One region of the Pseudogemmobacter sonorensis genome, then DNA from elsewhere that is predicted to be linked to it. Evidence: riboswitches for the same ligand, from Rfam matches in the RefSeq annotation. Region 1 holds a riboswitch; each other region holds the start of a gene.
What was found. A riboswitch is a leader RNA that binds a small molecule or an ion and turns the genes downstream of it on or off. The one in region 1 is predicted to bind cobalamin.
Positions count from the first base shown of each region.

Region 2: linked by a shared signal. The riboswitch ahead of ABNX41_RS18275 (5-methyltetrahydropteroyltriglutamate--homocysteine S-methyltransferase) and the one ahead of ABNX41_RS00305 (TonB-dependent receptor plug domain-containing protein) in region 1 are both predicted to bind cobalamin.
Region 3: linked by a shared signal. The riboswitch ahead of ABNX41_RS02520 (aromatic ring-hydroxylating oxygenase subunit alpha) and the one ahead of ABNX41_RS00305 (TonB-dependent receptor plug domain-containing protein) in region 1 are both predicted to bind cobalamin.

Region 1 is NZ_JBEFZE010000001.1:73,009-77,209, forward strand. It holds gene ABNX41_RS00300 (NAD(P)/FAD-dependent oxidoreductase) at 1-241, opposite strand, end outside; cobalamin riboswitch at 535-721, shown strand; gene ABNX41_RS00305 (TonB-dependent receptor plug domain-containing protein) at 871-2,742, shown strand; gene ABNX41_RS00310 (ABC transporter substrate-binding protein) at 2,999-3,778, shown strand; gene ABNX41_RS00315 (FecCD family ABC transporter permease) at 3,775-4,201, shown strand, end outside.
Region 2 is NZ_JBEFZE010000034.1:26,340-30,540, reverse strand. It holds gene ABNX41_RS18280 (TRAP transporter substrate-binding protein) at 1-738, opposite strand, end outside; gene ABNX41_RS18275 (5-methyltetrahydropteroyltriglutamate--homocysteine S-methyltransferase) at 869-1,999, opposite strand; cobalamin riboswitch at 2,163-2,364, opposite strand; gene ABNX41_RS18270 (hypothetical protein) at 2,597-3,469, shown strand; tRNA gene ABNX41_RS18265 (tRNA-Thr) at 3,722-3,796, opposite strand; gene ABNX41_RS18260 (hypothetical protein) at 3,900-4,136, shown strand.
Region 3 is NZ_JBEFZE010000002.1:177,681-181,881, forward strand. It holds gene ureC (urease subunit alpha) at 1-112, shown strand, start outside; gene ABNX41_RS02500 (hypothetical protein) at 233-403, shown strand; gene ABNX41_RS02505 (urease accessory protein UreE) at 443-1,072, shown strand; gene ABNX41_RS02510 (urease accessory protein UreF) at 1,085-1,717, shown strand; gene ureG (urease accessory protein UreG) at 1,714-2,403, shown strand; cobalamin riboswitch at 2,493-2,692, shown strand; gene ABNX41_RS02520 (aromatic ring-hydroxylating oxygenase subunit alpha) at 2,774-4,012, shown strand; gene ABNX41_RS02525 (FAD-binding oxidoreductase) at 4,015-4,201, shown strand, end outside.

The DNA.
Region 1 (4,201 bases):
CGCCGAAGCCCGCGAAGGCCTTCTCGACCACGATCACCTTCAGATCGGGTCGCGCGCGTTTCAGATACCAGGCGGTCCACAGCCCGGTATAGCCTGCGCCGATGATGCAGACATCGGCCCGGGTCGGGCCCGGCAGGGGCGCGCGGGGGGTGGGCGGGCCGATCTCGGCATGCCAGAACGAGACGCCGCCGATGTTGCGGGGGGCGGTGGCGGGGGGCGAATGGGGCGCATTGGCGGACATTGGCGCTCGCTTGCAAAGGGGGGGGCGGCCGATGACCCGAGGGGGACGAAGGCGCGCGAAGGATCGTGGCATTTCGACCGGGATCGGCGGGAATGTCCATCGCGCCCGGTGCGAAACCGGGTGGGAGACACGGCCTGGAACCCGGTGCGCGACCCGGCCCGAGACCCGGCCCGAGACGGCGATCCCCGGGGCGCGGCGGGCGGGCAGGCCGACCGGGCCCGCGGATGGCTTGACAAGCCTGCCGCCCCCGGGCCATGCAGGGGAACCTTCGGTTTCCGGGGGCAGGCGGCGGGCCCCGGGGCATCGCTTTCGGCCCCGGATGAAAAGGGAACGCGGTGCGATTCCGCGGCTGCCCCCGCAACTGTAAGCGGCGAGCGCGGACGAACAATGCCACTGGGGCGCGCCTTTCGCGCCCTGGGAAGGCCCGTCCAATGCGCCCAGACCCGCAAGCCAGGAGACCTGCCAGGGTGATCACCCTTTCCGCCGTGCGTGGGGCGCGGAGGAGGGCGGGCTTCCGCCAGCGGTGACGAAACATGTCACCGGGCGGGCGGCCTTCGGCCTTTTCCCCTCGGGCCATGCAACGCATCCGCGGTCGCGCCGTCCCGGCCGCCGCCTGAGGGAGACATCAGATGCAGGGCATCTCACATATCGCAATCCTCGCGGCCCTTGCCGCGACGGGCTTCGCCACCGGCGCCCGCGCGCAGGAACGCGCGCTGTCCGACCATCTGCCGCTTGGCGAGATCACGCTTTCGGCCAGCACCGAGGCGCGCAGCCTGTCGCAGACCGGGGCCACCGTCTCGGTCGTCACCGGCGAGGATCTGAAGAAATCGGGCGAGCTTTCGGTCGCGGGCCAGCTTGCGCGCCTGCCCGGGGTCTCGATGGCGCGCAACGGCGGGCTCGGCACCTCGACCGCGCTGCGGCTGCGCGGCCTGGCCGGGCCCTATATCGGCGTGCGCATCGACGGGATCGACGTCGCCGACCCCTCGGGCACGCAATGCGCCTATGATTTCGGCTCGACCACCACCGGGGGCATCTCGCGGATCGAGGTGCTGCGCGGCTCGCAATCGGCGCTCTACGGCTCCGAGGCGATCGGCGGCGTCGTCGACATCACCAGCTTCCGCCCCGTGAAGGACGGCGTCTCGGGCGAGGCGGGGCTTGAGATCGGCTCGGACGCGACGCGCTCCGCCACGGCCTCGGTCGGGCTGAAGACCGAGCGGGCGGAGCTTGCCCTGACCCTCAGCCACACCCGCACCGACGGGATTTCGGCCTATGCCGGGGGCACCGAGGACGACGGGTTCGAAACCTCGATGCTGACGCTGCATGCGGCCTACGACCTGACCGACGGCATCCGCATCGGCTTCAACGGCTTTGCCCGCAACAGCTATACCGAATTCGACGGCCAGACCGCCGACAATGCCGAGACCGAGCATGGCCGCCTGCGCGGGGGTCGGTTGTTCGTGGCGGCCGAGACCGGCGCGGTCAGCCATGAGCTGTCCTATGCCCGGACCGAGACCTCGCGCTACTATCCCCTGGGCTGGGTGCAGGCCTATGACGGCGCGCGCGACCAGATCGCCTATGACGGGCGCTGGCGGGCCTCGGAGCAGGTCTCGCTCAACTGGGGCCTCGACCGCACCAGCGAGGATTTCGGCGCGGGCAGCGACCGGGGCAAGGCCTGGACCACGGCGGTCTACAGCGAATTGCTTTACGCGCCGACCCCGGATCTGGACCTGTCGCTGGCGCTGCGCCGCGACGATCACGAACATTTCGGCGGCAAGGTCACCGGCCGCGCCGCCATCGCCTGGCGGCCGGGCCAGGACTGGGTGATCCGGGCCGTGGCCTCGACCGGGTTCCGCGCGCCCTCGCTCTACGAGATGTATTCGGCCTATGGCGACACTGGCCTGATGCCCGAGACCAGCCAGAATTTCGAGCTTGGCGCGGAATATCTGCTGCCGGGCGGCTCGATCCAGGCCACGCTGTTCCAGACCACCATCGACGACAAGATCGGCTGGGACGGCTCGGCCACCACCTGCGCCTCGGCCTCGGGCGGCGGCTGGCCGGGCTGCTACGCCCAGATCCCGGGCGAGACCCGCACCCGCGGCATCGAGCTGACCGGCAGCTACCAGGTGGCGCCGGGCTGGACCGTCTTCGGCAATTACACCTATGCCGATGCCGTGACCTCGGACGCGGGGGTGGACACCCGGCTGGTGCGGGTGCCGCGCCACGACCTGACCTTCGGGGTCGAGGGGCGGTTGGCCGACCGGCTTTCGGGCGTGCTGACCGTGCAGCATGTCGCGGATTTCCTCGACAACGGCATCTGGCCCGCGCCGGTCTCGGCGATGCCGGATTACACGCTGGCCAATCTGACGCTGACCTATGAGCTGAACGATGCGGCCCAGGCCTATCTGCGGGTCGAGAACCTGTTCGACGAGGAGTATCAGACCGTCCGCAACTACGGCCAGCCGGGCCGCCAGGTCTTTGTCGGTGTCCGCACCTCGTTCTGAGGCGGGCGCGGCCCTGCTTGCCCTTCTGCTGTGGGGGGCGGGCATGGCGGCCGCGCAGGAGGGGGCGGCGCCGGTCGCCCCCGAAGCCATCTTGGCGTCCGATCCGGTGGCTTCCGATCCGGTAGCTTCCGATCAAGGGGCTTCCGATTTTGGGGCCTCCGATCCGGTAGCTTCCGGTCCGGTAGCTTCCGATCCGGGGGCCCCCGGCGCCGGGGGCGCCACCACGCCTCCCGGTGGGCAGCCGCCCGCGCGGGTGGTGTCGATCAATCTTTGCACCGACCAGATCGCGATGATGCTGGCGGCGCCGGGGCAGTTGGTGTCGGTCAGCCATCTGGCGCTCGACCCGCTGTCCTCTTCCATGGCTGAAGAGGCCGGGGCCTATGTCGTCAATCGCGGCCAGGCCGAGCAGGTCTATCTGCTGGCGCCCGATCTGGTGCTGGCGGGCCAATACAATTCCCCCGCCACCATCGCGCTTCTGCGCGGCTTCGGCATCCGGGTGGAGCAGGTGGCGGCGGTCACCTCGCTCGACGGCGTGCCGGGGCAGGTCCGCGCGGTGGCGCGCGCGCTGTCGCGCGAGGCCGAGGGCGAGGCGCTGGTCGCCGAATTCGCCGCCGGGCTGGCCGCGCTGGCCGAACCCCGGACGCAAGCGCCGCCCATCTCGGCCGCGCTTTACTATCCCAACGGCTATACCAGCGGCGAGGGCACCCTGGCCGACGACGTTCTGGCCCATGTCGGGCTGGAGAATATCGGCGCGCGCGCGGGCCTGAGCGGCGGCGGCATCCTGGCGCTGGAGCGGCTGGTGCTGGCCGCGCCGCAACTGATCGTGACCTCGACCCCCTATCCCGGCGCCTCGCGCTCGGAAGAGATCCTGCGCCATCCCGCGCTGGCGCGGCTGCGCGAAGGGGCCGGGGTCGCGGCCACCACCGATGCCGACTGGGTTTGCGGCACGCCCCATGTGCTGCGCGCCGTCGCGGCCATGGCGCGCGCGCGCGCGGCTTTCGAGGCGCGCGAGACCCCGGAAGGGCCCGCGCCATGACCCGGCTGATCCTGGCGCTTTCGGCGCTTGTGGCGGTGCTTTTCGCCGCCTCGCTGCTGATCGGTCCCGCCGGGCTGGGCCTGGGCGAAAGCCTGCGGGCGCTTTTCGCGGGCGAGGGCGGGCCCATCGTGCAGGTGATGCGCGAGATCCGGCTGCCGCGCGCCGTCCTGGGGCTCTTGGTCGGCGCGGTGCTGGGGCTTTCGGGCGCCGCGATGCAGGGGTTCTTGCGCAATCCCCTGGCCGAGCCGGGGCTGATCGGCATCTCGGCCTCGGCCTCGCTGGGGGCGGTGATCGCGCTGCAGACCGGGCTGGCGGCGGCCTTCGCGCTGGCCCTGCCGCTGGCGGCGCTGGCGGGGGCGGGGGTGGCGGTGGCGCTGGTCCTGGGCCTTGCCGGGCCGCGCGGGGGGGCGCTGGCGCTGATCC
Region 2 (4,201 bases), on a different contig from region 1:
CTCGACCCGGGCGGCATTGGCGACGACATAGAAGGCCTGATTGCCCAGCGGAATCCCCAGCGTCACATGGCCCAGCACCTCGTCGAAGCGGAAGTCCGAGATCCCGCTCGACCCGATGATCACCCCGTCGACCAGCCCGGTCTGCAATGCGTTGTAGACATCGCCCGCGGGCATCTGCACCGGGATCGCGCCAAGCGCCTGCACCACGCCCGAGGTGACCGAGCCGGAGACGCGGATCTTCAGCCCCGCAAGGTCCGAGGGCGCGCGGACCGCGCGGTCGCGGGTGACCAGCACGGCGGGCTCGGCCGTCCACAGCGCCAGCGGCTCGGTCGCGGGATATTCGCGCGCCAGAAGCCCCGCCTCATGGCCGTTCCACAGGAAATCCGCGCCACTCATGCCCTGGGGCAGCGCGCCGGGATATTCGGTCAGCATGGAAAGCGGGAATTGCGACGAGGTATAGCCCGGCAGGCCCCAGACGATATCGGCCACGCCCTGCACGGCGCGGACATATTGCTCGGCCGGGCCCGCGCCCAACTCGCCCGCCGGATAGGTGCGGATCACCAGGCCCGAGGGCGCGACGCCCGTGGTCAGCGGCGTCACGATGGCCTCGGTCAGGGTATGGGTCGGGGCGACGAAATGCGCGAAACGCAGGGTTTCGGCCGCCGCCGGAGTGGCCGGACCCATGGCGGGCGCGGCAAAGAGCAGGACAGCAAGGGCCGCCCGGATCGGGAAAGTCATGTCATATCCTTTCTGCGGAAGGGCGCGGCCCGAAGCCCTGCGCCCGAAGGAAGACCGAGGCCGGAAGAGCGGCCCCGGAAGGCGCGGCGCCAAGGGCCCGGACCCGAAGGGCCGGAGCCCGCGGGCGGGATCAGGCCTCGCCCCAGATCGCCTCGGCGGTCTTCACCACCAGTTCCAGCTTGCGCTTCTGACCGTCCTCGGTGATCGCATTGCCATGTTCGGTCGAGGCGAAACCGCATTGCGGCGCGATGCCAAGCTGGTCGAGATCGACATGTTTCGACGCCTCGTCGAATTTGGCGCGCAGCCAGTCGAGATCTTCCAGATCGCCGGTCTTCGTGGTGATGAACCCCGCCATCACCCGCTTGTCGCCCCTGGGCAGCAGGCGCAAGGGCTCCAGCCCGCCCGCGCGATCGGTGTCGTATTCCATGAAATACACATCGACCGAGGTCTGGTTGAAGATCGCATCCGCCGCGAAGTCGTAGCCCCCCTCGGCCACATGCGAGGAGCGGAAGTTCCCCCGGCACATATGCATGCCGATCACCAGATCCTCGGGGCGGTCCCTGATCGCCTCTTCCAGCATCCAGGCGTATTTCTTTACCAGCTCATCGGGGTCCTGCCCCATGGCGCGTCGGATCTCGCGCTGTTTGGGATCGCCCAGATAGGCGAAGAAGATGTCGTCCAGTTGCAGATAGCGGCAGCCCGCGTCGTAGAAGGCCCGCACCGCCTTTTTATAGGTCGCGGCGATGTCGTGGAACAAAGCCTCCGGATCGCGATAGGGGGCGTGTTCGATATTCTCCGGCTCCATCCGGTAGTGGCAGGCCGAGGGGCCGGGGATCGAGATCTTGGGTACGCCCTCCCCGGGGCGCACCAGATCCCGCACGAAGGTGAAATGCGCAAGCATCGGATGATCGGCGGGAAAATCCAGCGGCCCGGTCAGATGCGCCTCGATGGGGGGCGTCTTGTGCTCGGTCTGGAACGGCAGGCTTCGGGTCGAGGGCTTCATGTCGAGGCCGGTCAGCATGCCCATGAAATCGTAGTGCCAGAACTGGCGGCGCACCTCGCCGTCGGTGAAGACCCTGAGGCCCGCATCCTTCTGAAGCTTCACCAGGTCGCGGACCGCCATATCCTCGACCAGGGTCAGCTCGCCGTCGAAAATGCCCCGCTCGCGCAACGCGCGCACCATCCCGGGGCGCAGGAGAGAGCCGACATGATCGGCCCGGCAGGGCGCGCGGCGGCGGAAACGGGATTCGGTCTGGATCATCGTGACATGCCTTCCGGGCGGCCCGGAAACCCCCGGGCCGATAAATGAACGGACGCGCCCCGCGACCAAAGGCCGCGAAACGGGCCCCCACGACCGGGGTCGTGAAGGCGCTTGCCGTCACCTTTGCGGATTTGCCGCTCCCGACGCGCCCACCGCGGCCGGAACAGGTGAACAGATCCGGGCAGGTTTCCTGACTTGCGGGTCGCCGCCTTGTCCGGCCTTCCCGGCGCGTTTTGCGCACCAGTGGCATGTCGGACAGGCTCTCCGCCTACAGTTGCGGGGGCAGTCCCGGATTCGGGCCTTCGCCCTGACCGGATTCCCTTTTACCCGGGGCTTCCCCCGGCACCTGGATCAGCACGCAGGCTCTGCCGCCGCGCCGCATCTGTCAATGGATGCGGTGTTGAAATCATCGCATGATGATGATGAAGCCGGACGCCCGCCGCGCGGCGCCGCAGGCCAGGTCCCGCACGGAACGGCACCCCAGAAATCCGGTTTCGTCCCGGCCAGAAACCGCCTATATTCGCCGCATCGGCGCCGGTCGGGGCGCTTGCGCGCCGAGAGAACAAGCCTCGAAAAAAGCCCCGGAGCAGGCCCGCCATGCGCATCGTCTACCATCTCGGCGCCCATTGCACCGATGAAGAGCGGCTCATCCGCTGCCTGCTGAAGAACCGCAGCGCCCTGGCCGAGCAGGGCATCGCCGTGCCCGCCCCCACCCGCTATCGCCGCCTCTTGCGCGACACCGCCGTCCAGCTCAAGGGCGCCGCCGCCTCGGTCGAGACCCAGACCATGGTGCTGGAGCAGATCATGGACGAGGATGACGCCGACCGGCTGATCCTGAGCTGGGACAGCTTCCTCGCCTTTCCGCAATGGGCGCTGCGCGGCCAGCTTTACGGTTTCGCGGGCGAGCGGATCCGCGCCTTCACCCAGATCTTTCCCGCGATCGGCGCCGAATTCCACCTGGCGATCCGCAACCCCGCGACCTTCCTTCCCGCCCTGTTCGAGCGCCAGAAGGGCAAAAGCTACGAGGAATTCATCGAAGGCGCCGATCCGTTGCAGATCCGCTGGTCGGATGTGGTGCGCCAGATCGTGACCCAGAACCCCGGCGTGCCGCTGACGATCTGGGCCGACGAGGATACGCCGCTGATCTGGGACGAGGTGCTGCAAGAGGTCTCGGGCCATGACGACGGTTTCGCACTTGAGGAAACCGACGAGCTGCTGTCGCTGATCATGTCGCCCGAGGGCTTCGCCCGGATGCGCCGCTACACCGACGACCACCCCCCTGCCAATCTGGCGCAGAGGCGGCGGATCGTCACCGCCTTCCTTGAGAAATTCGGCCGCCCCGACCAGCTTTCCCTGCGCTTCGACCTGCCCGGCTGGACACCCGCGCTGGTCGATTCGATCACCGAGGGCTATTACCGCGACATCGAGACGATCCGTAACCTGCCCGGGGTGGCGTTCCTTTCGGCCTGACGCCCCCCCTGCCCCATCGCGCGGCGGGGGCGCCGGGCGGTTTCGTCCCGCACGCCCCGATCGAAGGCCCCTCGCCCGCTCCTTGCCGCAATACCTCGCGCTCCAATGCCCTTTGCCGCCGCGGCGGCGACGGCCCCTCCCGGCGGGCAGGCGGCATCCGCGGCGGCCCATGGCGCGACAGATTACCGCCAAGACCGGCCAATGAGACCAGCCAACCGCCTGACAGGAAAGCCAAATTCGAAGGGGGAAAGATGGTGCTGCAAGAGAGGATTGAACTCTCGACCTCTCCCTTACCAAGGGAGTGCTCTACCACTGAGCTACTGCAGCGCCGTCGGTGGAGGCGGATTTAGACGCAAACATCTGCCTCCGCAACCCCCCTTTTGACATGCCGCTCTGGACCGGGCCTGCGGGCTGGGATAAGGCTCGGCCCATGCGCAAGACCGAAGATGGAAATCCCCCCGCGGGGCAGCGCCCCGCATCGCCCGGCGTCGGCTCGCACCGCGCCGCGAAGGCGGGTGCGGCGAAGCCCGCGACGCGCGAGGACCGGCTCAAGGCCGCGCTCAAGGCCAATATGGCCCGGCGCAAGGCCCAGGCCCGGGTGCGGGCGGAAACGGGCGGCCCCGGCGCGGGGGCGCAGGCGGCGAAAGAGGCCGGAGAAACGGACTGAGGCGCGCGGCGCGGCCCCGGGCGGCCGCGGATGGCCCCGAGGGCAGAGACGGAACAACGACAAGA
Region 3 (4,201 bases), on a different contig from region 1:
CCCGCAGATCGAGGTCGATCCCGAAACCTATGAGGTGCGCGCCGATGGGGTGCTGCTAACCTGCGAACCGGCGCGGGAATTGCCCCTGGCGCAAAGATATTTCATGTTCTGAACATGGAAATCAGCGTTGATTCAAATGCAGGGCAGTTATTCGGTCAGCATCGTTGCCCTATTTGCTGCGGTGCGGCATATTGGGGACAGGGAGGAAACCATTTCGTGAAAGAGGTTTCCCATGATTTCCGCAAGATCCATCTGGTTTCGACTCGTCTCCATGTCCGAGGAACGCTACGGCGCCGGGCAGCTTGCCCGTCTGGCCGAGACCAGCGATGCCGAACTCGCCGCGCGCGGCACCAATCGCCTGGACGAACTGCACCGCCTCCTGGGCGCACGCTCCTTGTTCTGAGGCCGAACTGCGGCACGGAATGCGGGACGGGGGGGCGCAATGGCTGACCTTCCCCTCGCGCGCGACGTGCTGAAAGAGGCGCCCGACCAGACCTATGATCTGGTGGTCCTGGGCTATGACGAGCGGCTCTTGCGCCGCAAGAGGCTGGTGACCGTGCATGGCGAGGGGTTTCTCGTCGATCTGCCGGTGGTCACCAATCTTGATGATTTCTGGGGCTTTCGCCTGCTGGACGGGCGCGCGATCCAGGTGGTTGCCGCCGAAGAGGCGCTGGTCGAGGTCACCGGCCCCGATCTTCTGCGCTACGCCTGGCATATCGGCAATCGCCACACGCCTTGCCAGATCGAGCCGAAGCGCCTGCTGATCCGCGCCGATCATGTGCTTGAGGCGATGCTCTCGGGTCTCGGCGCCGGTCTGACGCCGGTTTCCGAGCCTTTCACGCCCGAGGGCGGCGCCTATGGCCACGGTCGCACCATGGGCCATTCGCATGGCGATGAACATCGCCATGAACACGGTCACGCGCCGGGCGGCGCGCAGGCGCCCACCCCCGGCGGCGAGGCGCTTGGCTGGCACGACCATGGCGACGGGCGGCTGCATTATCACCCGCCCGCCCGGCCCGAGGCGGCAACCCAGATGCCGCCTTTGCCCTATGGCCACCGCGACGCCAAGTGACGGCGGCGCAAGGTGACCGCCCGGTTGACCCTGATCCAATGGCTTTCCCCGGCGTTTCCGACCGGCGCCTTCGTCTATTCGCACGGGCTGGAGCAGGCCATCGCCGATGGCGCGGTCCGCGACGCGGCGGATTTTCGCGACTGGCTGGCGGGGGTGATCGAATTCGGCGCGGGCTGGCAGGATTCGGTCCTTCTGGCGCTTTCCCTGCGCGACGGCGCGGATCATGCTGCGCTGGCCGATCTGGCCCTGGCGCTCTCCCCCTCGCAGGAGAGGCTGCGCGAGACCGCAGAGCAGGGCGCGGCGTTTGCCCGCACCGTCTCGGCCCTGACGGGGCGCGAGATCCTGCCCGCGCCGCTGCCGGTGGCGATCGGGCGGGCGGCGCAGGCGCTGGCCTTGCCCGCCTTCGAAGTGATCGCGCTGGCGCTGCATGCCTTCGCCTCGAACCTCGTCACCATCGCCACCCGGGCGGTGCCGCTTGGCCAGACCGAGGGGCAGGGCGTTCTGGCCGCGCTGCATCCGCTGATCGCCGGGCTGGCCGAACGGGCGGCGCAGGCGGGCGAGGAAGATCTTGGCAATGCCGCGCTTTGCGCCGATCTTCAGGCGATGCGGCATGAAACCCTTGAGACAAGGCTGTTCAGGACATGACCTCTCCCCACGGGCCCCTGCGGGTCGGAATCGGCGGCCCGGTCGGCGCGGGCAAGACCACCCTGACCGAAGGATTGTGCCGCGCGCTTTCCCGGCGCTGCGAGATGGCGGTGATCACCAACGACATCTACACCCGCGAGGATGCCGAATATCTGATGCGGGCGCAGGTCCTGTCGGCCGAGCGGATCCGGGGGGTCGAGACCGGCGGCTGCCCGCATACAGCGATCCGCGAGGATGCCTCGATCAACCTTGCCGCCGTGGCGGATCTGAACGCGGCCTTTCCCGCGCTCGACCTGATCCTGATCGAATCGGGAGGCGACAATCTGGCCGCGACCTATTCGCCGGAACTGGCCGATCTGACCATCTATGTGATCGACACCGCCGCGGGCCAGGACATCCCGCGCAAGCGCGGGCCGGGGCTGACGAAATCCGACCTGCTGGTGGTGAACAAGACCGATCTCGCCCCCCATGTCGGGGTGGATCTGGCGCAGCTTGAGGCCGATACGCGGGCGGCGCGCGGCACGCGCCCCTATGTCATGGCGCGACTGCGACAGGGCGCGGGGATCGAGGCCGTGGTGGATTTCCTGATCCGCGAGGGCGGGCTGGTGCTGACCGGCCCTGCCTCCGGTCGGGCGTCCGATCCCACCTCCGGCCCGGCCCTGGCGGAGGGCGTTTCCGGCCCTTGACCGGGTCTGCGCATGGCGGGGAATTTTCGGCGCGACCGTTTCCGCTTGCCGATGGTCGCAAACAGTCGATCCCGCCCGCCCGCGCCGTGATTTCCTGATCCCTGCAAGGTGCTGCCCGCAGGGGCAGGGAACTGGAAAGTCGGCGCAAGACCGGCACTGCTTCCGCTACGGTGACGGGAAAGGGCGCGACGACGGCCGCCGGGGGAAGGGAGCCCCCGGGAAGGCGTCGCGCCACGGGCCATCGGCCCGGCCCGCGGCCCGCAAACCCGCCTTCGCATCGACGAAGCCGCGACCGGCGGGGCCCCGGCTCCAAGGGCGCATCACTGGAAACCGGCCCATGCGGGGAGGCTTGGGCAGAGCGAGGTCTGAGATGCTGAGCCATTCCGACATTCTGGGGCAGATCGCCTCACGCCGCCCCGCCTTTGCCCTGTCGCGCGATCTTTATTGCGATCCGGGCACCTATGCCGCCGATCTTGAACAGATCTGGTATCGCGAATGGCTGTTCGCCGTTCCGACCTGCGAATTGGTCAAGCCGGGCGCCTATGCGACCCTTCAGGTCGGCACCTATCCGGTGGTCGTCATCAAGGGCAAGGACGGCCGGATCCGCGCCTTTCACAACGTCTGCCGCCATCGCGGCCAGCGGCTTTGCGCCAAGGAGACCGGATCGACTCCGAACCTTGTCTGCCCCTATCACCAATGGACCTACGACCTTGAAGGCAAGCTGATCTTCGCCCGCGACATGGGCGAGGATTTCGACGCCTCGAAATTCGGGCTGAAGAAGGTGCATTGCCTGGATCTGGGCGGCGTCGTCTATATCTGCCTGGCCGAGGTGCCGCCGCCGGTGGCGGATCTGGCGCGCACGGCGATGGGCTATCTGGCGCCCTCGGGTCTTGGCGAGGCGAAGGTCGCCTTCTCCTCGACCATCGTCGAGAAGGGCAACTGGAAGCTGGTGATGGAGAACAACCGCGAATGCTATCATTGCGGCGGCTCGCATCCCTCGCTGTGCCGGACCTATTCCGACAATCCGCGCATGACCGCGATGGACGGCCCCGATTCGGCCAGCCCCGACATCCTTGACCACTGGAAGCGCTGCGAGGCGGCGGGCCTGCCGTCGCGCTTCGTGAACAAGGCGGATTTCCAGTGGCGGCTGGCGCGCATCCCGCTGCTGAACAATGCCGAAAGCTATACGATGTCGACGAAGCATGCGGTCGCGAGGCGCATGGGCCAGATGCCGTTCTACGACGCGGGCAGCCTTCTGATGTATCACTATCCGAACACCTGGAACCATTTCCTGGGCGATCACGCCATCGTCTTCCGGGTGCTGCCGATCAGTCCGACCGAGACCGAGGTCACCACGAAATGGCTGGTCCACAAGGATGCGGTCGAGGGCGAGGATTACGACATCAAGACCCTGACCGAGGTCTGGATCAACACCAATGACGAAGACCGCCAGGTGGTCGAGGAGAATCAGAAGGGCATTCTCTCTCCCGCCTATGAGCCCGGGCCCTATTCGCCGATCCAGGAAGAGGGCGTGATCCAGTTCATCGACTGGTATTGCGGGGTGATGACGCGGCGGCTGTCGCCCCCGACCGCGATGGCGGCGGAATAGAAATGCCCACAGTGAAATCCCGCCTGAACTGGACGGCCGAGCCCTGGTCGGGCCAGGAGCCCCTGGAATGCGCCATGGTGGTGCCGGAAACCCCGGACACCGCGACCTTCACCTTCCGCGCGCCTTCGGGCGCGTGGTTCGACTATCAGCCGGGGCAGTTCGTCACGCTCGACCTGCCGGTGGATCCGA